4 regions of the Bradyrhizobium sp. RT6a genome follow, and region 2 is predicted to be linked to each of the others. Evidence: predicted binding sites of a transcription regulator. Region 2 holds the regulator's gene; each other region holds the start of a gene.
What was found. Region 2 encodes PhoB, which activates phosphate uptake and scavenging genes when phosphate is short. Its sites were predicted from a motif close to TGTCATNNANCTGTCAT; they were not measured.
Positions count from the first base shown of each region.

Region 1: the regulator PhoB is predicted to act here: its motif matches at 2,628-2,644, upstream of phnC (phosphonate ABC transporter ATP-binding protein).
Region 3: the regulator PhoB is predicted to act here: its motif matches at 1,942-1,958, upstream of phnF (phosphonate metabolism transcriptional regulator PhnF).
Region 4: the regulator PhoB is predicted to act here: its motif matches at 3,312-3,328, upstream of ABIC03_RS02370 (DUF47 domain-containing protein).

Region 1 covers NZ_JBEPQC010000006.1:33,182-38,415, reverse strand. The annotation lists gene phnE (phosphonate ABC transporter, permease protein PhnE) at 1-620, opposite strand, end outside; gene phnD (phosphonate ABC transporter substrate-binding protein) at 698-1,633, opposite strand; gene phnC (phosphonate ABC transporter ATP-binding protein) at 1,697-2,506, opposite strand; gene ABIC03_RS27600 (transferase hexapeptide repeat family protein) at 2,691-3,362, shown strand; gene ABIC03_RS27595 (alpha-D-ribose 1-methylphosphonate 5-triphosphate diphosphatase) at 3,359-4,552, shown strand; gene ABIC03_RS27590 (DUF1045 domain-containing protein) at 4,571-5,234, shown strand, end outside.
Region 2 covers NZ_JBEPQC010000008.1:183,211-188,444, reverse strand. The annotation lists gene argF (ornithine carbamoyltransferase) at 1-239, opposite strand, end outside; gene ABIC03_RS31750 (aspartate aminotransferase family protein) at 239-1,441, opposite strand; gene ABIC03_RS31745 (GcrA family cell cycle regulator) at 1,894-2,406, shown strand; gene phoB (phosphate regulon transcriptional regulator PhoB) at 2,644-3,351, opposite strand; gene phoU (phosphate signaling complex protein PhoU) at 3,374-4,090, opposite strand; gene pstB (phosphate ABC transporter ATP-binding protein PstB) at 4,101-4,922, opposite strand; gene pstA (phosphate ABC transporter permease PstA) at 4,919-5,234, opposite strand, start outside.
Region 3 covers NZ_JBEPQC010000006.1:38,458-43,691, forward strand. The annotation lists gene phnE (phosphonate ABC transporter, permease protein PhnE) at 1-223, shown strand, start outside; gene phnE (phosphonate ABC transporter, permease protein PhnE) at 220-1,068, shown strand; gene phnF (phosphonate metabolism transcriptional regulator PhnF) at 1,177-1,908, opposite strand; gene phnG (phosphonate C-P lyase system protein PhnG) at 2,028-2,492, shown strand; gene phnH (phosphonate C-P lyase system protein PhnH) at 2,497-3,105, shown strand; gene ABIC03_RS27640 (carbon-phosphorus lyase complex subunit) at 3,108-4,211, shown strand; gene ABIC03_RS27645 (alpha-D-ribose 1-methylphosphonate 5-phosphate C-P-lyase PhnJ) at 4,208-5,104, shown strand; gene phnK (phosphonate C-P lyase system protein PhnK) at 5,097-5,234, shown strand, end outside.
Region 4 covers NZ_JBEPQC010000001.1:461,462-466,695, reverse strand. The annotation lists gene ABIC03_RS02390 (ABC transporter ATP-binding protein) at 1-58, shown strand, start outside; gene ABIC03_RS02385 (ABC transporter substrate-binding protein) at 85-1,308, shown strand; gene ABIC03_RS02380 (branched-chain amino acid ABC transporter permease) at 1,381-2,244, shown strand; gene ABIC03_RS02375 (branched-chain amino acid ABC transporter permease) at 2,246-3,214, shown strand; gene ABIC03_RS02370 (DUF47 domain-containing protein) at 3,373-4,017, shown strand; gene ABIC03_RS02365 (inorganic phosphate transporter) at 4,033-5,040, shown strand; gene sugE (quaternary ammonium compound efflux SMR transporter SugE) at 5,033-5,234, opposite strand, start outside.

The DNA of each region.
Region 1 (5,234 bases), on a different contig from region 2:
CAGGAGAGCCAGCTCGCGCCGGTCGAGCGGACGCCTTCGACCGGTTTCATGTCGGCGTTCTCGACGATCTCCGAGAACAGCTTTCCGAGCGCGCCGGTGGAGTGAATCGCGATTGCCAGCACGCCCGCCATCGGTCCGAGGCCGAACGCGATCACGAAGATCAGCGCAAACACGATGCCGGGCACCGTGCGCGCGAATTCGAGCAGACGCCGCACCACGAAACGCACCCAGGGCGCGGGCGAGGTGTTTTCAGCCGCGAAGAAGTTCAGGCAAAAAGCAAAAGTCGCGCCGATCAGCGTGCCGACATGGGAGATCAGCAGGGTCTCGCCCAGCATCTTCAACCATTTGCGCCAGCCCCAGAGCCATTCGCCGACATCGGTCCAGACCCGCTGGCCGGTGTCGAGTGTGAGGATGCGGTCGAAATAGCTGATGAAATTGCCGTAATGGGCGAACAGCGTGCGCAGATTCACTTCCGCGCCGATCGCCGCGAGACACAGTGCTGCGGCGAAGATCATGGCTCCAAACAGGAGTCGGAGCCGCTTGCGCGCGACCGCCTGACGATAGGCGGCGTTGAGCACGGCGAGCTGCTGCTCGGGAAGGATCGAAACCGCGACGGTCATCTGGTCAAGGTGAATGTTCACTCAAAAAGAGAAAGAGCCGGGTCCATCGACCCGGCTCCAGTGCGTCGTCCCGAAACTCAGGACGCCTTCTTCTTACGCAGCGCATCGACGAACTTGATCAGTTCGATCGTGCCATCCCAATCCTTGGTGGTCGCGGGATGAAAACCCTTCTTCTGGCCGTCCTGGAGGCGATCGAACGCAGCCTTGTCCTTGGCCGGCGCGTCGAAGAACGCCTTGGCGATCGCGGCCTTGGCCTCTTCCGGCAGATCGGAATTGTAGGCATAGGGGCCGTTGATGATCGGCGCCGACTTGTGGATGATGCGGAAATCGTCCTTCTTCATCGCCGAGCCGTCGGCATTCTTCAGCATGCCCTTAGTCAGCATCTGCGCCAGCGTCGAATCGTCGTCGCTGGTCCACTGGTTGGCGGCAACGTCGACCGTGCCCTGCGCCAGCGCCAGGATCGCGTTCTCATGGCTGCCGGTGAAGACGACCTTGCTGAAATAGGTGTCGGCGTCCGCGATGCCCAACTTGTCGAGCTCGAAGCGCGGCACGTTGTTACCGGAGGTCGAGTTCGGGTCGACGAGGCCGAGGTTCTTGCCCTTGAGCTGGTCGATGCTCTTGTAGGGGCTGCTCGCCTTGACGAAGAACGCCGAGTAATAACCAGTGGAGCCGTCGGCGTTGATGTCGTTGGCGAAGGCGTCGGTCTTGACGCCGGTGAGGCGGGCTCGGGCGAACGACGCCGAGCCGTAGCTCGCGATGTGGATGTTGCCGGCGCGCTGGCCTTCGATCACGGCCGCGTAGTCGTTGGCGATGCGCAGCGTGACCTTCACGCCCAGTTCCTTGGACAGGTAGCTCATGAACGGCGCCCAGCGCTCGGTCACGCCCGAGGCGTTTTCCGCCGGAATGACCGCGAAGGTCAGCTCGGGATATTTGGCCTTCCAGTCCTCGGCGGAGGCTGAAGTCGTGAACGCGAGCGCGGCGGCGCCGGCAAGAATCAATCTGCGAGTGATCATGATACCCTCTTCATCGGTTGGGGTCGGTTGACGCAAAACTGGTGACTATTGATGCGGCGCGGCTCAGGCGGCGGCCGCCGTTCCAAGCGCCGGAATGCCCTCTCGCACCGGCGCAGGCATGCCGCCCATGACATCGGCGGCTTCGAGATCGTAGAGCTCGCGCGCAACGTGCTCGGTCAACTCCGCCGGCGCGCCGTCGAACACCACGCGACCCTGCGCCATGCCGATCAGGCGGTCGCAATAGCTGCGCGCCAGGTCGAGCGAATGCAGATTGCAGAGCACGGTGATGCCGAAGTGCTTGTTGATCCGCAGCAGGGCATCCATCACGATCTTGGTGTTGCGCGGATCGAGCGAGGCAATCGGCTCGTCGGCGAGGATGATGTCGGGCTGCTGCACCAGCGCCCGGGCGATCGCGACGCGCTGCTGCTGGCCGCCGGAGAGCTGATCGGCGCGCTGGGCCGCGAGCGGGGCGATATCGAACTGTTCGAGCGCGGACATCGCCAGCGCCTTGTCCTGCTCGGGCCAGGTCTGCGACAGCGAGCGCCAGGCCGGCATCGTCGCAAGCCGACCCATCAGGACGTTGGTGAGGACATCGAGCCGGCCGACCAGATTGAACTGCTGAAAGATCATCGCCGAGCGCGCCCGCCACTGCCGCAGCTCCTTGCCGCGCAGCGCCGTGACGTCGAGGCCGTCGAACAGGATGCGACCCTGCGAAGGGGTCGCGAGACGGTTGATGGTCCGCAGCAGGGTCGACTTGCCGGCGCCGGACCGTCCGATCACGCCGACGAAACCGCCGGGAGAAACTTGAAACGAGGCATCGTCCACCGCGGCTTTCACGCCGAAGCGACACGTCAGACCTTCAACCACCAGCATGCAGGGCTCCAGAGTAGCTGGGACCCACCGCTAACGCCGGCGCTTGACACTTGTGTGACACGGACATTGCGGTGCGGCGATCCTACACACCTCATCCACACCTCATCCCCTGTCATCGCGTCGTCATGACATTGTCATCAAGCCGCTCGAAGAGAAACGCCCGCCCTCTCGTTCGGATAGCAACATGGCCGCCAAAGCTCTTTCGGTCCAGCCGACCATCGATCCCTCGGCGACGCTGCACGACACCAGGCTTGGGGCCTACACCGAGGTCGGCGCGCGCACGATGCTTCACGAGGTGACGATGGGCGATTACTCCTATGTCGTGAACGACGCCCAGATCACCTACACCACCATCGGAAAATTCTGCTCGATCGCGGCGATGACGCGAATCAATCCGGGCAATCACCCGATGCACCGCGCCACGCAGGCGCACTTCACCTATCGTTCGAGCGCCTATTTCGAAGGCGAGAGCGACGACACGGACTTCTTCGACTGGCGGCGCCAGCACCACGTCCATATCGGCCATGACGTCTGGATCGGCCATGGCGCGATCGTGCTGCCGGGCCGCAACATCGGCACCGGCGCGGTGATCGCGGCCGGCGCCATCGTCACCAGGGACGTTCCGGCCTACACCATCGTTGCCGGCAATCCGGCGCGCATCGTTCGCCGGCGGTTCTCGGAAGACGTCGCCGGACGGCTCGCCAGCCTCGCCTGGTGGGATTGGGATCACAACAAATTGCGTGCAGCATTGCCCGATTTCCGCAAGCTCGGCATTGAAGATTTCCTCACGACGTATGAAGCACGAGCGAATTCTCTCAAGGGTCCTCTTGGCAGCAAATCAAGCGCGGTCGCGTGACAGACATTTTTCTTGAGGGGGGCCGGACCCTGATCGGCTCCGAGCTGGTGGAGACGTCGCTTGCGTTGTCCGGACAGGACATCGCCGAGATCGATGCGTCTCGCGGGCGGGCCCGGCTTGCGATCGACGCGCGCGATCTGCTGGTCCTGCCGGGCATCGTCGATCTGCATGGCGATGCCTTCGAGCGGCAGATGATGCCGCGCGCCGGGGTCGACTTTCCGATCGACGTGGCGCTCGCCGACAGCGACCGCCAGGCGATCAGCAACGGCATCACCACGGTGTTTCACGCCACGACCTGTTCGTGGGAGCCGGGCCTGCGCAGCGCCGACAATGCGCGCGGCCTGATGGAGGCGATCGAACGGCAGCGCCCGCAATTCGCCGCCGACACCCGCTTTCATCTGCGCCACGAGACCTACAATCTCGACGCCGAAACCGAGATCAGCCAGTGGCTCAGCGAGGGCCGCGTCGACCTGTTCGCCTTCAACGACCATATGGACGGCACGGTCGGGGACATGGCCAAGCCCCGCAAGCGCAATCGCATGGTGGAGCGCACCGGACTGTCGAGCGAGGAGTTCGACCGCCTCGTCGGGCGTGTGCTCTCCCGCGCCAGTGAAGTGCCGGCTTCCGTGTCACGGTTGGCCGCGGCGGCACGCGCCGCCGACGTGCGGATGCTCTCGCATGACGATGCGACGCCGGTGATGCGCCAGGGCTTTCGCGCCATGGGCGTGGCGATCGCAGAGTTTCCGATCAACGAGGAGACGGCGCGGGAGGCGGCAAGCCACGGCGACGCCATCGTCTACGGCGCGCCGAACGTCGTGCGCGGCGGCAGCCACACCGGCTGGACCAAGGCATCCGACATGATTGCCAAAGGGCTCTGCTCAGTGCTGGCCTCGGACTATTACTATCCCGCGCAGCTGCTCGCTGCGTTCCGCCTCGCCGCCGATGGCGTGCTGCCGCTGACCAAGGCCTGGAACCTAGTCTCCGCCGCGCCCGCGCGCGCGGCCGGCCTTGCCGATCGCGGCGTGCTCGCGGAAGGCCGACGCGCGGACATCCTGCTGGTCGACGACAGCGTGCCGCTGCGGCCGCGGCTGATCGCCGTGATATCAGGCGGCAAGCTCGTGCATCTCACCGACGCGACGCGGTTGCTCGGCATGGCAGCTACCCCGCGCGAAGCTGTCGTCGCGGCATAAACCCGCTATGCTCGGACGATGACAAGTTTCCCCCGCTACGCGATCTATTTTGCCGCAGGCGTCGACAGCGCCCTCACCCGCTTCGGCGCGGAGTTGCTCGGCTACGATGCCTATACCGGCAACGAGCTGCCCTTTCCCGCTGACGCATCGCGTCCCGCGCCGGACTGGCGCGACATCACCGCCGATCCCCGCAAGTACGGTTTTCACGGCACGCTGAAGGCGCCGATGGCGCTCGCGCCGGACAGGACAGAGGCGGAGCTCTTGGCGGCCTGCGCGGCCTTCGCCGGCAAGGCGCGGACGATCCCGGTGATTCGCCCTATCGTCGATTCCATCAGTGGTTTTATTGCGGTCATTCCGGCTGATCCGGTCGGTGCGCTCCAAGAGCTCGCCGCCGATTGCGTCCGCGCGTTCGACGGCTTTCGCACCGCCCTGACGGCGGAGGATCGCGCGCGTCGCAAACCCGAGAAGCTCAGCGAGCGGCAGCGCGACTATCTCGACCGCTGGGGCTACCCCTACGTGATGGAGGAATTCCGTTTCCACATGACGCTGACGGGGCGGCTCGACGCGGAGCGCCGCGGCCCGATTCTGGACACGCTGCGGGGAAGGTTTGCTGCTCTCGGTCTCAAGACGCTTGCGATCGATCGCGTCGCGCTGTTCAAGCAGGATGACGCCAAAGCTCGCT
Region 2 (5,234 bases):
TCACCGCCGAGCTGGCGCATGGCGACATCGAAAGACACCCGCGTCCGCGTCGAGGGGCGCTCGAAGATCATCGCCAGCGTCTTGCCTTCGAGCGGCCTGACCGGCTGATGCGCCTTCTGCTTCGCCTTCATCGCGGTGGACGCGGCCAGCATGCGCTTGAGCTCCGACAGCGGCAGCTCGTTGATATCGAGGAAGTGCTTCGGTGTTTTCTTGGGTGTTTTATCGGGCGACTTGTTCATCAGCTTGCCGCCCGCTTGTTGCCGGACAACGCCGTGCAGGCGCGCTCGAGCCGCCCGACGCTGTCCTCGATCTCAGCTTCGGTGACGATCAAAGGCGGCAGGAAACGCACGACATTGTCGCCGGCGCCGACGGTGAGCAGCTTTTCGGCGCGCAAGGCGGCAACGAGATCGCCTGAAGGCACCACGGCCTTGATGCCGATCAGGAGGCCCTCGCCGCGCACTTCGCTGACGACATCGCCATGACGGTCGATCACGGAGGCGAGCTTCTGCTTGAGCAGCAGCGACATCCTCTGCACGTGGTCGAAGAAGCCGGGCTTGAGCATGACGTCGAGCACGGCGTTTGCCGCCGCGATCGCGAGCGGATTGCCGCCGAAGGTCGAGCCGTGGGAGCCGGGCCCCATGCCGGCAGCCGCGTCCGCAGTCGCGAGCACCGCGCCGATGGGGAAGCCGCCGCCGAGCGCCTTCGCCAGCGACATCACGTCGGGGGTAACGCCGGTGCGGCGATGCGCGAACAGATCGCCGGTGCGGCCCATGCCGGTCTGCACCTCGTCGAAGGCGAGCAGCAGGCCCTTGTCGTCGCAGAGCTGGCGCAACGCCCTGAGGAAGGCGGGCGTTGCCGAACGCACGCCGCCCTCGCCCTGGATCGGCTCGATCAGGATGCCGGCGGTGTGCGGACCGATCGCCTTTTTCACAGCCTCGATATCGCCATGCGCAACCTGGTCGAAGCCCTCCATCGGCGGACCGAAACCTTCGAGGTATTTGGCCGATCCCGTCGCCGCCAGCGTCGCCAGCGTGCGGCCGTGGAAGGCGCCTTCGAAGGTGATGATGCGATAGCGCTCCGGATGCCCGTTGGAGAAGTGATGATGGCGGACCAGCTTGATCACACCTTCCAGCGCCTCGGCGCCGGAATTGCAGAAGAACACGAAGTCCGCAAAACTTTCATTGCACAGGCGCGCGGCGAGCTTTTCACCGTCCGGGCTCTGGAACAGGTTCGACATGTGCCAGAGCTTCGTGGCCTGCTCCTGCAACGCCGCGACCAGCGCCGGATGGGCATGGCCAAGCGCATTCACCGCCACCCCGGAGGTGAAATCGAGATAGCGCTCGCCATTGGTCGCGATCAGCCAGCAGCCATCGCCACGCTCGAAACCGAGGTCGGACCTGGCGAAAACGGGGAGCAAATGCGGCGCGACGCTGTTAGTCATGACGATCACTTGAATGTTGCGGACGGTGTGCGTGCATTGCGCAACGCACCATCGACCGGCCCGGAAAACGAAACGTGCCGCCTCTTGAGGGCGGCACACACGACTATCTTAGGCCCGGTGAAACCGGTGTCAATGCCGCCCGGAAAGCCTCGCGAAACGCTGATCCGTAGTCTTGCGGTGCCGATTTTGCGGGATTTCACCACGGAACATGTGGAAGCGAGTCGGCGGACTCTTGCGCGGGAGTCACGCCATATTGTAGCGTTTGGATTGTCAGATACGACATCTCGTGCAGTGGTTCTGATCTTTAAGTCCTTATGTACCGGCGTAAACGTTCGGGCGTTCTAGTCACGCCCGGCGAGCCTTAAGGGATTCTGGCGGCACGGGTTTTTGAAGGCTTAGGCATTCGCTGCGAGGCCCCAGGATGGCTGGCGCGCAGCGAGGGAAAGGGTGCAATGACGGTTTTGACCTGGTCCGATGATCGCGTCGAGCAGCTGAAAAAGCTCTGGGAGGCCGGACTTTCGGCCAGCCAGATCGCGGCGGAGCTCGGCAATGTGACCCGCAATGCCGTGATCGGCAAAGTGCACAGGCTCGGCCTTTCGGGCCGCGCCAAGAGCCCATCATCGGCAGCGCCCCGGCCGCGCAAGGCGCGCCCCGCGCAGCACATGATGCGGGTGAGCCGCCCGATCTCGCGCGGCAACACCGCGCTGGCGCAGGCCTTCGAGGTCGAGGCTGAGCCCGATCCGGTCACCTACGACAACGTGGTGCCGATGAGCCAGCGGCTGTCGCTGCTGGAATTGAACGAGGCGACCTGCCACTGGCCGGTCGGCGACCCCTCGAGCCCGGACTTCTTCTTCTGCGGTGGCCGGGCGCTGTCCGGCCTGCCCTATTGCGCCCAGCACTCGCGCGTCGCGTATCAGCCCGCGTCGGATCGGCGCCGCGCACCGGTGAAGCCGGGTCCGCGGTAAGTCAGTTTCGATTTCAGGATCGAGCCGTGACGCGATGACGGCTCAAAAATAATGAATGTCGTCCCCGCGAAGGCCGGGACCCATACTCCGAGCACGTAGTTGTTGTGCGAAAGGGTAACTCCGAGTCTTCGCCAAACCGCGCCCTGTGGTTATGGATCCCGGCCTTCGCCGGGACGACATCGGAGATTGTGGCGGCAGCGCGCTAGATCACCTGCCAACATCACACCACAAACTCTCCTACACCTGCTCCGCCTTGGCAAACCGATCATCCAGCGCGTAACCGGCGCCGCGGACGGTTCGGATCGGGTCCTGCTCGCGGCCGAGATTGAGCAGCTTGCGCAGGCGGCCGATATGCACGTCGACCGTACGCTCGTCGATATAGATGTCGCGGCCCCAGACGCTGTCGAGCAGTTGCTCGCGCGAGAACACCCGACCCGGATGCTCCAGGAAGAACTCCAGCAGGCGATATTCGGTCGGACCGAGATCGATCGGCCGGCCCGAGCGCGCGACGCGGCGCTTGTCGCGGTCGAGCTCGATGTCGCCAAAAGCAAGGACGGTGGCGAGCCGCTCGGGACTCGCGCGCCGCAGCAGGCCCTTCACGCGCGCGAGCAGCTCCGGCACCGAGAACGGCTTGACGATGTAATCGTCGGCGCCGGTCGCAAGACCCCGCACCCGCTCGCTCTCCTCGCCACGCGCGGTGAGCATGATGATCGGAAGCTGCTTGGTCTCGGGACGGGTGCGAAGCCGCCGGCACAATTCGATGCCTGACAGGCCCGGCAGCATCCAGTCGAGCACGATCAGATCGGGGATGTGCTCCTTGAGGCGGGTGTCGGCGTCGTCGCCGCGCATCACCGTCTCGACGTCATAGCCATCGCCTTCGAGGTTGTAGCGGAGAAGCTCGGTCAGAGCTTCCTCGTCCTCAACCACCATAATGCGTGCGCCCATCGGGTCGTCGCTCCTTAAGTCTTCAGGTGTTCGGTACCGTGTTGGCGAAGGTCGTCATGTCGCCCTTCGGCCGCTTGTCGGTGATCGCCTGGCCCTCGATCATGTAGAACACGGTCTCGGCGATGTTGGTGGCGTGGTCGCCGATCCGCTCGATGTTCTTGGCGCAGAACATCAGGTGAATACAGAACGAGATGTTGCGCGGATCCTCCATCATGTAGGTGAGGAGCTCGCGGAACAGCGAGGTGCAGATGGCGTCGACCTCCTCGTCGCCCTTCCACACCGCCATCGCCGCCGGCAGATCATGCGCGGCATAGGCGTCCAGCACCGACTTGACCTGCTGCTGCACGAGGTCGGTCATGTGCTCGAGGCCGCGGAACAGCTTGAGCGGATGGAAGTCCGTCTCCAGCGCCGCGACGCGCTTGCCCATGTTCTTGGCGAGGTCGCCGATGCGCTCGAGATCGGTCGCGACGCGCATGGCGCCGACGATCTCGCGCAAATCGACCGCCATCGGCTGACGGCGGGCGATAGTGAGCACCGCACGCTCCTCGATGCGCTTCTGCAGCGCGTCGAGCTCGGTGTCGATGGCGACGACGCGCTGGCCGAGCGGGACGTCGCGGCGGATCAGCGCGTCGACGGACTCGACGATCATGCGCTCGGCGATGCCACCCATCTCGGCGACCAGGCGGGTGAGTTCCTGGAGGTCGGTATCGAAGGCCTTTGCGGTATGTTCAGAACCCATGTCGCGTCTCCTAGCCGAACCGGCCGGTGATGTAATCCTGCGTGCGCCGGTCGGTCGGCGACGTGAATATCTTGCTGGTGTCGTCGAACTCGATCAGCTCGCCGAGATACATGAAGGCGGTCTTGTCGGAGACGCGCGCCGCCTGCTGCATGTTGTGAGTGACGATCGCGATCGTGTAATCCTCGGACAGCTCCTGGATCAGCTCCTCGACCTTGGCGGTCGAGATCGGGTCGAGCGCCGAACAGGGCTCGTCGAACAGGATCACCTCGGGCCGCACCGCGACGGTGCGGGCGATGCAGAGGCGCTGTTGCTGGCCGCCGGAGAGCGACAGGCCGGAGGCGTTGAGCTTGTCCTTAACCTCGTTCCACAGCGCGCCGCCGCGGAGCGCCTTTTCGACGCGGCCGTCCATCTCGGACTTCGAGATCTTCTCATAGAGACGGATGCCGAACGCGATGTTCTCGTAGATCGTCATCGGGAACGGCGTCGGCTTCTGGAACACCATGCCGACGCGGGCGCGCAGCAAATTGAGGTCCAGCTTGCCGTCAAGGATGTTGGTCTGATCGAGCATGAGCTGACCGGTGGCGCGCTGGCCGGGATAGAGGTCGTACATCCGGTTGAAGATGCGCAGCAGGGTCGACTTGCCGCAGCCCGACGGGCCGATGAACGCCGTGACGCGATTGGCGCCGAGCGTCAGGTTGATGTTCTTCAGCGCGTGGTGCTCGCCGTAATAGAAATTCAGGTTGCGCACGGTCACCTTGGGAGGCGCCTCCGGCAGCACCGGCGCGTGGGGCAGCCCACCGGCCGCGCTCATCGATACGGAAAGATCACTCATTTTGCGGTCCTCTCGGCGCCAAGGATGCGCGCGCCAATATTAAGGGCAAGAACGGTCAGGGTGATGAGCAGCGCCCCGCTCCAGGCCAACTGCTTCCAGTAGACATAGGGGCTCTGCACGAAGTTGTTGATGGTGACAGGCAGGTTCGCCATCGTCTTGTTCAGGCCGAGGCTGAAGAACTGGTTCGACAGCGCGGTAAACAGCAGCGGCGCGGTCTCACCGGCGACGCGAGCGGTCGCGAGCAGCACGCCGGTGATGAGACCCGATCGGGCAGCCCGATAAGCGATCCGCTTGATCACCAGCGAACGCGGC
Region 3 (5,234 bases), on a different contig from region 2:
CAGCTACGCGCTGCTGCGTTTCGAGATCAATGTCCGCGAGGCCTCCGTGATGGGCTTCGTCGGTGCCGGTGGCATCGGCCAGGAGCTCGTCGTCGCCATCCGCAAGTTCTATTACTCGGACGTCAGCGCGATCCTGCTCACCATCATCGTCACGGTCTTCATCATCGACATCAGCACCGGCTGGCTGCGCGGCCGCCTGTTCGGCAAGGAGGCGCGGACGTGACGGGGCCGCAGGAGATCGACACGCGAGAGCTTCGCGCGCGCTACCCTGATGTGTTCGACCGGCCGGCCTCGGCGCGGCTCGCCATGCCGGCGATGATCGTCGCGGCGCTCGCGATCCTGGTTTATGGCCTCATCGATCTCGATTTTTCGCCCTCGCGCTTCGTCGCCGGGCTCAGCCAGCTCGGCTGGATCAGCCTGATGATGATCCCGCCGGATCCCGGCTCGTCGCTGCCGATCTATCTGAAGGCGTTGGGCGAGACGTTGTCGATCGCGCTGCTCGGCACGACACTGGCGGCGGTGTTCGCGCTGCCAGTCAGTCTTCTTGCCGCGCGTAACGTCGTGCCGTCGAGCATTTTGCGCTTCCCGATTCGACGTTTCCTGGATTCGATCCGCGGCGTCGATACGCTGATCTGGGCGCTGGTGTGGATCAACGTGGTCGGGCTCGGCCCGTTTGCCGGCGTGCTCGCCATCGCCGTGTCCGATTTCGGTGCCTTCGGAAAGCTGTTTTCGGAGGCGATCGAGGGCGCCGACCAGAAGCAGGTCGAGGGCATCCGCGCCTCCGGCGGCAGCGCGCTGCACGAGATTCGCTTCGGCCTGCTGCCGCAGGTCCTGCCTGTGATCGCCGGGCAGGTGCTCTATTTCATCGAATCCAACACGCGCTCGGCCACCATCATCGGCATCGTCGGCGCCGGCGGCATCGGCCTCCAGCTCGCCGAGCAGATTCGCGTGCTGGAATGGCAGAAGGTGTCGTTTCTGATCCTGATGATCCTGGTCGCGGTCGCCGCGATCGATTTCGTCTCGGGCAAACTCCGCTTTGCGATCATCGGCCGAAGGGCGGTGGCCTGATCATCGATCTCGTAGGGTGGGCAAAGCGAAGCGTGCCCACCACTTTAATCGCAGCGTTGGATAGATGGTGGGCACGGCGCAAGCGCGCCTTTGCCCACCCTACCATTCTCACCCGTTCTCCACCAGAAACTCCACCCGCTCCGCGGCAAAGCGCGAATGCTTGGTCACCAGCGGCTTACCGTCGAGATCTTGGTCGGTGGCGTCGACCACCAGGATCGGCCGTCCCAGCGCCAGATCGAGCCGTGCGGCGTCGGTTGCATCGACAATGCCGGCGGTGATCCGGGTCGCGCCGCGGCGATAGTCGCGGACGCCGTAATGCTCGAGCAATTTCGTCATGGAGCGGGTCGCGGCAAAGATCTCGCCCGCACCCGGGAACAGCTGCGCCGACAGCCACGTCGTGGAGACGCAGATCGGCGTGCGGTCGGCGAGGCGCATCGCCTCGATCCGCACCAACGGTGCGCCGGCCTTCAATCCAAGTTCGCGCGCGAGTTCGCGGGTCGCGACATCATCCGACGCCTCGATCAACCGGCCATGCGGTTCGCGGCCGTCGGCGCCGACGATCTCGGAGAAACGGGTCCGCGAGCGCAGTGGATAGGCGAGCTTCTGCGCCTCGACATAGGTTCCGCTGCCGCGTTCGGCCCGCACGATGCCGCGCTCGGCAAGCGCTGCCAGCGCGCGCCGCACGGTGTGGCGGTTCACGCGATAGGTTTCGGCGATCTCCACCTCGCCCGGCAGCTTGTCGCCGGCCGCAAAGCGGCCGTCGGCGATGCCGCGCTCGATGCCGTCGGCAACGAGGCGCCACAACGCGACGCCGGAGGAAGCTGTGTCCTGCATGCTCATGTGGCCGGCAAGCTACTCCAGAAATCACGCCTTTGTCACGAAACAGTCATGGCGCTCCGGTATCAAGTTGTCTAGTATCATAGACAACTTGGATTCGGCAAGTTTTGCAGAAAAGTTCGGTGGATCTGGTGACCCAGCACAACAATCAGCAAGCCCAGCGCCAGGCCGCAATGGCCGTGCTGGCGCACGCGGAGGCGGGCGAGATCGCCGCTCGCCTCCGCGCCTTCGCCCTGCCGGCGCATCAGGATCTGCGCGCGCCGGAAAACGGCCTCGTCATGCTGCGCGGCCGCGTCGGTGGCGACGGTGCGCCGTTCAATCTCGGCGAAGCGACGGTGTCGCGCGCCGCGGTGCGGCTTGCGAGCGGCGAGGTCGGCTTCGGTTACACGCTCGGTCGCGACGGTGAGAAGGCGCGGCTGATCGCGCTGTGCGATGCGCTGGTGCAGTCCAGCGATTTCGGCGGCGCGGTGGAGCGGGAGATCATCGCGCCGTTGCGTGAGCAGCTGATGATCAGGCGCAAGCAGGTGGCGGCCGAGACCGCCGCGACGAAGGTTGATTTCTACACCATGGTGCGCGGTGAAGGGTGAGATCATGACCACGATTGCGGAACTGCCGCCAGGGTTCGTCGACAAGGTGCTGTCGGCGCAATCGACCTTTCGTTCGGTCATGGACGCGATGGCGCGGCCGGGCTCGGTGCAGCGCATCGTGCCGACATCAGGAGCGCCTCAGACGATGATGCGCGGCACGGCCGCGATCGCGCTGACGCTGTTCGATCACGACACGCCGCTCTGGCTCGATGCGCGCATGTCGGAAAGCACCGACCTCGTTAAATGGCTGAAATTCCATACCGGCGCGCCGGTGGTGCAGGATTCCTCGATCGCAAGCTTCGCGCTGATCAGCGACGGCGGGGCGCTGCCTTCGCTCGAGCGCTTCGCGCTGGGCACCAGCGAATATCCGGATCGGTCGACCACGCTGATTCTTCAGGTCGAGAGCCTGGATTCGGGGCGCGGCTTCGCGCTGCGCGGCCCCGGCATCGACGGTGTCGCGACGCTTCAGGCGTCGATCAAGCCGTTCGACCTGTTCGAGCGCCTGCGCGTCAACGAAGCGCTGTTTCCGCGCGGCGTTGATGTGGTGCTGGTCGCCGATAGCGCCGTGGTTGCGATCCCGCGCACCACGCGCGTCGTGAGCAAGGGAAGCTAAGCATGTATGTCGCAGTCAAAGGCGGCGAGCGCGCCATCGAGAACGCCCATCGCCTGCTCGCCAGTGCGCGGCGCGGCGATCAAAGCGTGCCGGAAATCTCCCTCGACCAGATTTCGGAGCAGCTCGGCCTCGCCGTGGACCGCGTCATGAGCGAAGGCTCGCTCTACGACCGCGAGCTTGCGGCGCTCGCCATCAAGCAGGCGCGCGGCGATCTGATCGAGGCGATCTTTCTGGTCCGCGCCTTCCGCGCCACCCTGCCGCGCTTCGGCGCCAGCGAGCCGGTCGAGACCGGCGCGATGCGGGTGCGGCGGCGGGTGTCATCGACCTTCAAGGACATTCCCGGGGGCCAGATCCTCGGCCCGACTTTCGATTATACCCACCGCCTGCTCGATCCCTCGCTCGCCGACGGCTTTGTGCCGGAAGCGCCGGCGACGGCCGAAGCATCCACGGCGCCGACGCCGCGCGTGACTGACATTCTCGGCCGCGACGGGCTGATCGAATCCTCGCCGCAAGCGGAAGAGGGCGCCAGCGTCGGCGACCTCACCCGCGAGCCGCTGAACTTTCCGGCGGATCGTGACCTGCGCCTGCAAAATCTCGCGCGTGGCGACGAAGGGTTCTTGCTGGCGATGGGCTATTCCACCCAGCGCGGCTACGGCCGCAACCATCCCTTCGCCGGCGAGATTCGCTTCGGTGAGGTCGAGGTGGAATTTTCGGCGGAAGACGTCGGTTTCGCCGTGCCGCTCGGCTCGATCGAGCTCACCGAGTGTCAGATGGTCAACCAGTTCAAGGGCTCCGCGACCGAAGCGCCGTGCTTCACGCGCGGTTATGGCCTTGCCTTCGGCCAGAGCGAGCGCAAGACGATGTCGATGGCGCTGGTCGATCGCGCGCTGCGTGCCCGCGAGCTCGGCGAGGAGGCGCTCGCACCGGCGCAAGACGAGGAATTCGTGATGTCGCATTCGGACAACGTCCAGGCGACCGGCTTCGTCGAGCATCTGAAGCTGCCACATTATGTCGACTTCCAGTCCGAGCTCGGCCTGTTGCGCAAGCTGCGCAAGGAATTCACTGATGCCAATGCGCCCGACGCCATGAAGGAGGCCGCGGAATGAACGCGCCCGCCTACAATTTCGCCTATCTCGACGAACAGACCAAGCGGATGATCCGTCGTGCGATCCTCAAGGCGATCGCGATCCCCGGCTATCAGGTGCCGTTCGCCAGCCGCGAGATGCCGATGCCCTATGGCTGGGGCACCGGCGGCGTCCAGGTCACCGCTGCGATCCTCGGGCCGCAGGACGTGCTGAAGGTGATCGACCAGGGCTCCGACGACACCACCAACGCGATCTCGATCCGAAAGTTCTTTGCCAAGACCGCCGGCGTCGCCACGACGACGGCCACAGAAGATGCGACCGTGATCCAGACCCGCCACCGCATTCCGGAGACGTCGCTGCACGAGAATCAGGTACTGGTCTATCAGGTGCCGATCCCGGAGCCCTTACGTTTCCTCGAGCCGCGCGAGACCGAGACGCGGCGCATGCATGCGCTCGCCGAATACGGCCTGATGCATGTGAAGCTCTACGAGGACATCGCCCGCTTCGGCCACATCGCGACGGCTTACGCCTATCCGGTGAAGGTCAATGCGCGCTATGTCATGGACCCGTCGCCGACGCCGAAATTCGACAATCCCAAGATGGACAATTGCCCGGCGCTGCAACTGTTCGGCGCCGGCCGCGAGAAGCGGATCTATGCGATCCCGCCCTATACGCAAGTCGTGTCGCTCGACTTCGAGGACCATCCCTTCGAGCCCTATCGCTTCAATGCGCCCTGCGCGCTGTGCGCCGCGGAAAATTCCTATCTCGACGAGATCGTCACCGACAACAAGGGCGGGCGCATGTTCGTCTGCTCCGACACCGATTATTGCGAGGGCCGCCAGGCCGCCGGCCATCACGGCAGCCTCAGCGCCGCGCCGTACAAGGACAAGGCGCAGGAGGCATCGAATGGCTAATCAAGACATGCTCGAGAATGACGAGCCACTGCTCGTTGCCGAGTCGCTCAGCAAATCTTATGGCCGCATCGCCGCGTGCCGCGATGTCTCGTTCTCGCTCTATCCCGGCGAAGTGCTGGCAATCGTCGGC
Region 4 (5,234 bases), on a different contig from region 2:
TGCCAATGCGGAGCTTGCCGCCAACATGGACAAGCTCCACACCTATCTCGGCGTCTAGAACAAAAAGATTCATAGGGAAGTAGCATGATCACAAAGTCGATTGCGTCGTTTCTGCTCGGCACGGCGCTGGTCGTGACCGCCACCGGTGCAGCCTTCGCGCAGGACAAGACCGTCAAGATCGGCGCGCTGTCCGATCAGTCCGGGCTCTATGCCGACCTCGGCGGACCGGGCTCGACGCTCGCCGCGCAGATGGCCATTGAAGACTCCGGCTTGGCTGCGAAGGGCTGGAAGATCGACATCATCTCGGGTGATCACCAGAACAAGCCCGACATCGGCACCGCGATCGCGCGGCAGTGGTTCGACGTCGACAAGGTCGACGTCATCGTCGACGTGCCGAATTCCGGCGTGGCGCTTGCGGTTAACAACGTCATCAAGGAAAAGAACGGCGTCTATATCAACTCGGGCGCGGCGACCTCGGATTTGACCAACGCGCAGTGCTCGCCCAACACGGTGCACTGGACCTACGACACCTACATGTTGGCCCACACCACAGGCCAGGCGCTGGTGAAGGCCGGCGGCGACACCTGGTTCTTCCTGACCGCGGATTACGCCTTCGGCGCGGCGCTGGAGCGCGACACCACCGCTGTCGTTACCGCAAATGGCGGCAAGGTGGTCGGCGGCGTCAAGCACCCGCTGAACACGCCGGACTTCTCGTCCTTCCTGCTCCAGGCGCAGGCCTCCAAGGCCAAGATCATCGGCCTTGCCAACGCCGGCGGCGACACCACCAACACGATCAAGCAGGCGGCCGAGTTCGGCATCGTCAAGGGCGGCCAGAAGCTCGCGGCGCTGCTGCTGTTCCTCACCGACGTGAAGGCGATCGGGCTCGAGACCGCACAGGGCCTCAACTTCACCGAGACTTTCTACTGGGACATGAACGACCAGACCCGTGCGTTCTCCAAGCGCTTCGCCGAGAAGATGAAGAACAACGCGCCGCCCACCATGGTGCAGGCCGGCGTGTATGCGGGCGTGCGTCACTATTTCAAGGCCCTGGAAGCGCTCGGCGGCAACCCGCATGACGGCGCCAAGGTCGTCGAGAAGATGAAGTCGATGCCGACGGAAGACGATCTGTTTGGCAAGGGCGAGATCCAGCCCAACGGCCGCACCATCCACAATGCCTATCTGTTCGAGGTGAAGAAGCCCTCCGAGTCCAAGGGACCGTGGGACTTCTACAAGCTGGTCGGTACGGTGCCGGGCGACCAGGCCTTCACGCCGCTGTCCGAGAGCAAGTGCGCGCTGTTGAAGAAGTAAGATAACCGCCCGCAGGCCATCAGGTCTGCGGGCGACTTTCAGGGAACGCCGAAGGGACCGGGTGCGGGATCGATGCAGGCTCTTTACGCTCAGCTACTGGTGGGACTGATTAACGGCTCGTTCTACGCGCTGCTCAGTCTCGGGCTTGCCGTGATCTTCGGCATGCTCAACATCATCAATTTCGCCCACGGTGCGCTCTACATGATGGGCGCGTTCGTCGCCTATTTCCTGCTGAACCTCGGCGGCATCAACTATTGGTGGGCGTTGCTGCTTGCGCCGATCATTGTCGGCCTCTTCGGCATGATCCTGGAACGGACCATGCTGCAATGGCTGACCGGGCTCGATCATCTCTACGGTCTGCTCCTGACCTTCGGCATTGCGCTGATCGTGCAGGGCGTGTTCCAGAACTACTTCGGCTCCTCCGGCCTGCCTTATGCCATTCCGGATCAGCTCAAGGGCGGCATGAATCTCGGCTTCATGTTCCTGCCCGTCTATCGCGGCTGGGTCGTCATCTTCTCGCTGGTGGTCTGCATCGCGACCTGGTTCTTGATCGAGAAGACGCGGCTCGGCGCCTATTTGCGCGCCGCCACCGAAAACCCGACGCTGGTGCGCGCCTTCGGCGTCAACGTGCCGCGCATGATCACGCTGACCTACGGCCTCGGTGTCGGCCTTGCCGCGCTCGCCGGCGTGCTGTCGGCGCCGATCAACCAGGTGCGGCCTCTGATGGGCGCCGACCTCATCATCGTGGTGTTCGCGGTGGTCGTGATCGGCGGCATGGGATCGATCATGGGCTCCATCATCACCGGCTTCGCGCTCGGTGTGATCGAGGGCCTGACCAAATATTTCTACCCCGAGGCCTCCAACACCGTCGTGTTCGTGCTCATGGTGCTGGTGCTCTTGGTGAAGCCAACGGGATTGACGGGAAGGGCGGCCTGATATGACAGCCTTGACGGACGACACGCTGCCGGTAACCCCGCGCTCGATCCGCGACGAGATGATCGTGTTCGTGGTGATGGCGCTGCTGCTGGCTTCGGTGCCATTCACCGGAGTCTACCCGTTCTTCGTGATGCAGGCGCTGTGCTTCGCGCTGCTCGCCTGCGCCTTCAACCTGCTGATCGGCTATGGCGGCTTGCTGTCCTTCGGCCATGCGATGTTCCTGGGGACGGCCGGCTATTGCAGCGCGCATGCGCTGAAGGTCTGGGCGCTGCCGCCGGAACTCGGCATCCTCGTCGGCGTCGCCGGTGCCTTCGTGCTCTCGCTCATCACGGGCTATATCTCGATCCGCCGCCAGGGCATCTATTTCTCGATGATCACGCTGGCGCTGTCGCAGTTATTGTACTTCATCTACCTCCAGGCGCCGTTCACCCATGGCGAAGACGGCATCCAGGGCATTCCGCAGGGACGCATGTTCGGCGTCTTCGATCTGACCAAGCCGACCGTGCTCTACTACGTGGTTCTGGTCGGCTTCCTCGCCGGCTTCCTGCTGATCTTCCGCATCATCAACTCGCCGTTCGGCGAGGTCCTCAAGGCGATCCGCGAGAACGAGCCGCGGGCGATCTCGCTGGGTTACCGGACCGATCAGTACAAGTTCCTGGCTTTCGTCCTCTCGGGCACGCTGGCCGGCTTTGCCGGTGCGCTGAAAGTTTTCGTGGCGCAGAATGCCTCGCTCACCGACGTGCACTGGTCGATGTCGGGCGAAGTCGTGCTGATGACGCTTGTCGGCGGACTCGGAACCGTGTTCGGTCCCGTGGTCGGTGCCTTCGTGATCATCGCCATGCAGCAATATCTGGCGGGGTTCGGCCAGTGGGTGACCGTGATCCAGGGATCGATCTTCGTGATCTGCGTGCTCACCTTCCGCCGTGGCGTCATCGGCGAAATCGCGCATTACTTCCGGCGGTCGCTGTAAGTAATTGATATAATGGAAGATGTACTGACGCGCGAAAGCGGTGGATGATCCGGCTCCACGGGCGTGAGGTGGCACGCGCGTGGATCGAAAATGGTCTATGACAGTTTCATGACGGCCCGCTTGGGCCAGGCCATAATCCAACCGGTAGTCTCTCCCCCATGATGCGATTGTTTCGCGCTTTCCTGCCCAAGGAAGAACGGTTCTTCGACCTGTTCGACCGCCACGCCCAGACCGTGATCCAGGGCTCGATCGCGCTCCAGAGCATGCTCAACGGGGGCGAGGAGACGCCGGTCTATTGTCAGCGCGTCAACCAGTTCGAGAACGATGCCGACAACATCACCCGTGAGGTGCTGACGGCGGTGCGCCGCACCTTCATCACCCCGTTCGACCGTGGTGACATCAAGAACCTGATCACCTCGATGGACGACGCCATCGACCAGATGCAGCAGACCGCCAAGGCCGTGATGCTGTTCGAAGTCCGCAGCTTCGAGCCGCCGATGCGGGAGATCGGCGGGCTGCTGATCGAATGCGCCAATCTGGTCGGCCGTGCGCTGCCGCTGATGCAGAAGATCGGTCAGAACGTGGCGATGCTGACCGCGATCACGGAAGAGCTGGGCAAGCTGGAAGGCCGCGTCGACGATCTCCATGATATCGGGCTGAAGGAACTCTTCCTCAAGCATCGCGACGGCAACGCGATGGATTTCATCGTCGGCGCAGAGATCTACGACCATCTCGAGAAAGTCGCCGACCGCTTCGACGACGTCGCCAACGAGATCAACAGCATCGTCATCGAGCAAGTATAGGGCAGGGGCCACGCCGTGGATGTTGCGTTGGGTCTTCCCGTCCTGGTCGGATTGATCGCCGTCGCGCTGCTGTTCGACTTCCTGAACGGCCTGCACGACGCCGCCAATTCGATCGCGACCATCGTCTCGACCCGCGTGCTGCGGCCGCAATACGCGGTGTTCTGGGCGGCGTTCTTCAATTTCGTCGCCTTCTTGGTGTTCGGGCTCCACGTCGCCCAGACCATCGGCACCGGCATCATCGATCCCGCGATCGTGGATGCTCAGGTGATCTTCGCCGCGCTCGTCGGCGCCATCGTCTGGAACCTGGTGACATGGGCGCTCGGCATCCCATCGTCCTCGTCTCATGCATTGATTGGCGGCTTGTTTGGTGCCGGCGTGGCCAAAGCCGGTCTTTCGGCGGCGGTCTGGAGCGGATTGTCCAAGACGGTGATCGCCATCGTGCTGTCTCCGCTCGTCGGTTTCCTGCTCGCGATGGTGCTGGTTGCGATCGTCTCCTGGGCCTCGGTGCGCTCCACGCCCTTTGCCGTGGATCGCGCCTTCCGCATCCTGCAATTCGCCTCCGCTTCGCTCTATTCGCTCGGCCATGGCGGCAACGACGCGCAGAAGACCATGGGCATCATCGCCGTGCTGCTCTATTCGCAGGGCCAGCTCGGCGGCGAATTCTTCGTCCCCTTCTGGGTGGTGCTCTCGTGCCAGGCCGCTATGGCGATGGGGACGCTGATGGGCGGCTGGCGCATCGTTCGCACCATGGGCCTGCGCATCACCAAGCTGACCACGATGCAGGGCTTTTGCGCCGAGACCGGCGGTGCCGCGACCCTGTTCATGGCGACCTTCCTCGGCGTTCCCGTCTCGACCACCCACACCATCACCGGCGCCATCGTCGGCGTCGGCGCCGCCCGCCGCCTCTCGGCGGTGCGCTGGAACGTCGCCAGTTCGATCGTTTATGCCTGGGTGATCACGATGCCGGCCTCGGCCATCGTCGCCGCGCTGAGTTGGTGGGCGGTCAAGCTCTTCGTCAGGTAACCAGCTTCAGTCCGACAATCCCGGCGACGATCAGCCCGATGCTGGCGAGGCGGAACGCGGTGGCCGGCTCGCCGAACAGGACGATGCCGAGCGTCGCGGTACCAACCGCGCCGATGCCGGTCCAGACTGCATAAGCGGTTCCAATCGGCAGCGATTTGAGGGCGAGCCCGAGCAGGATGATGCTGCCGGCCATG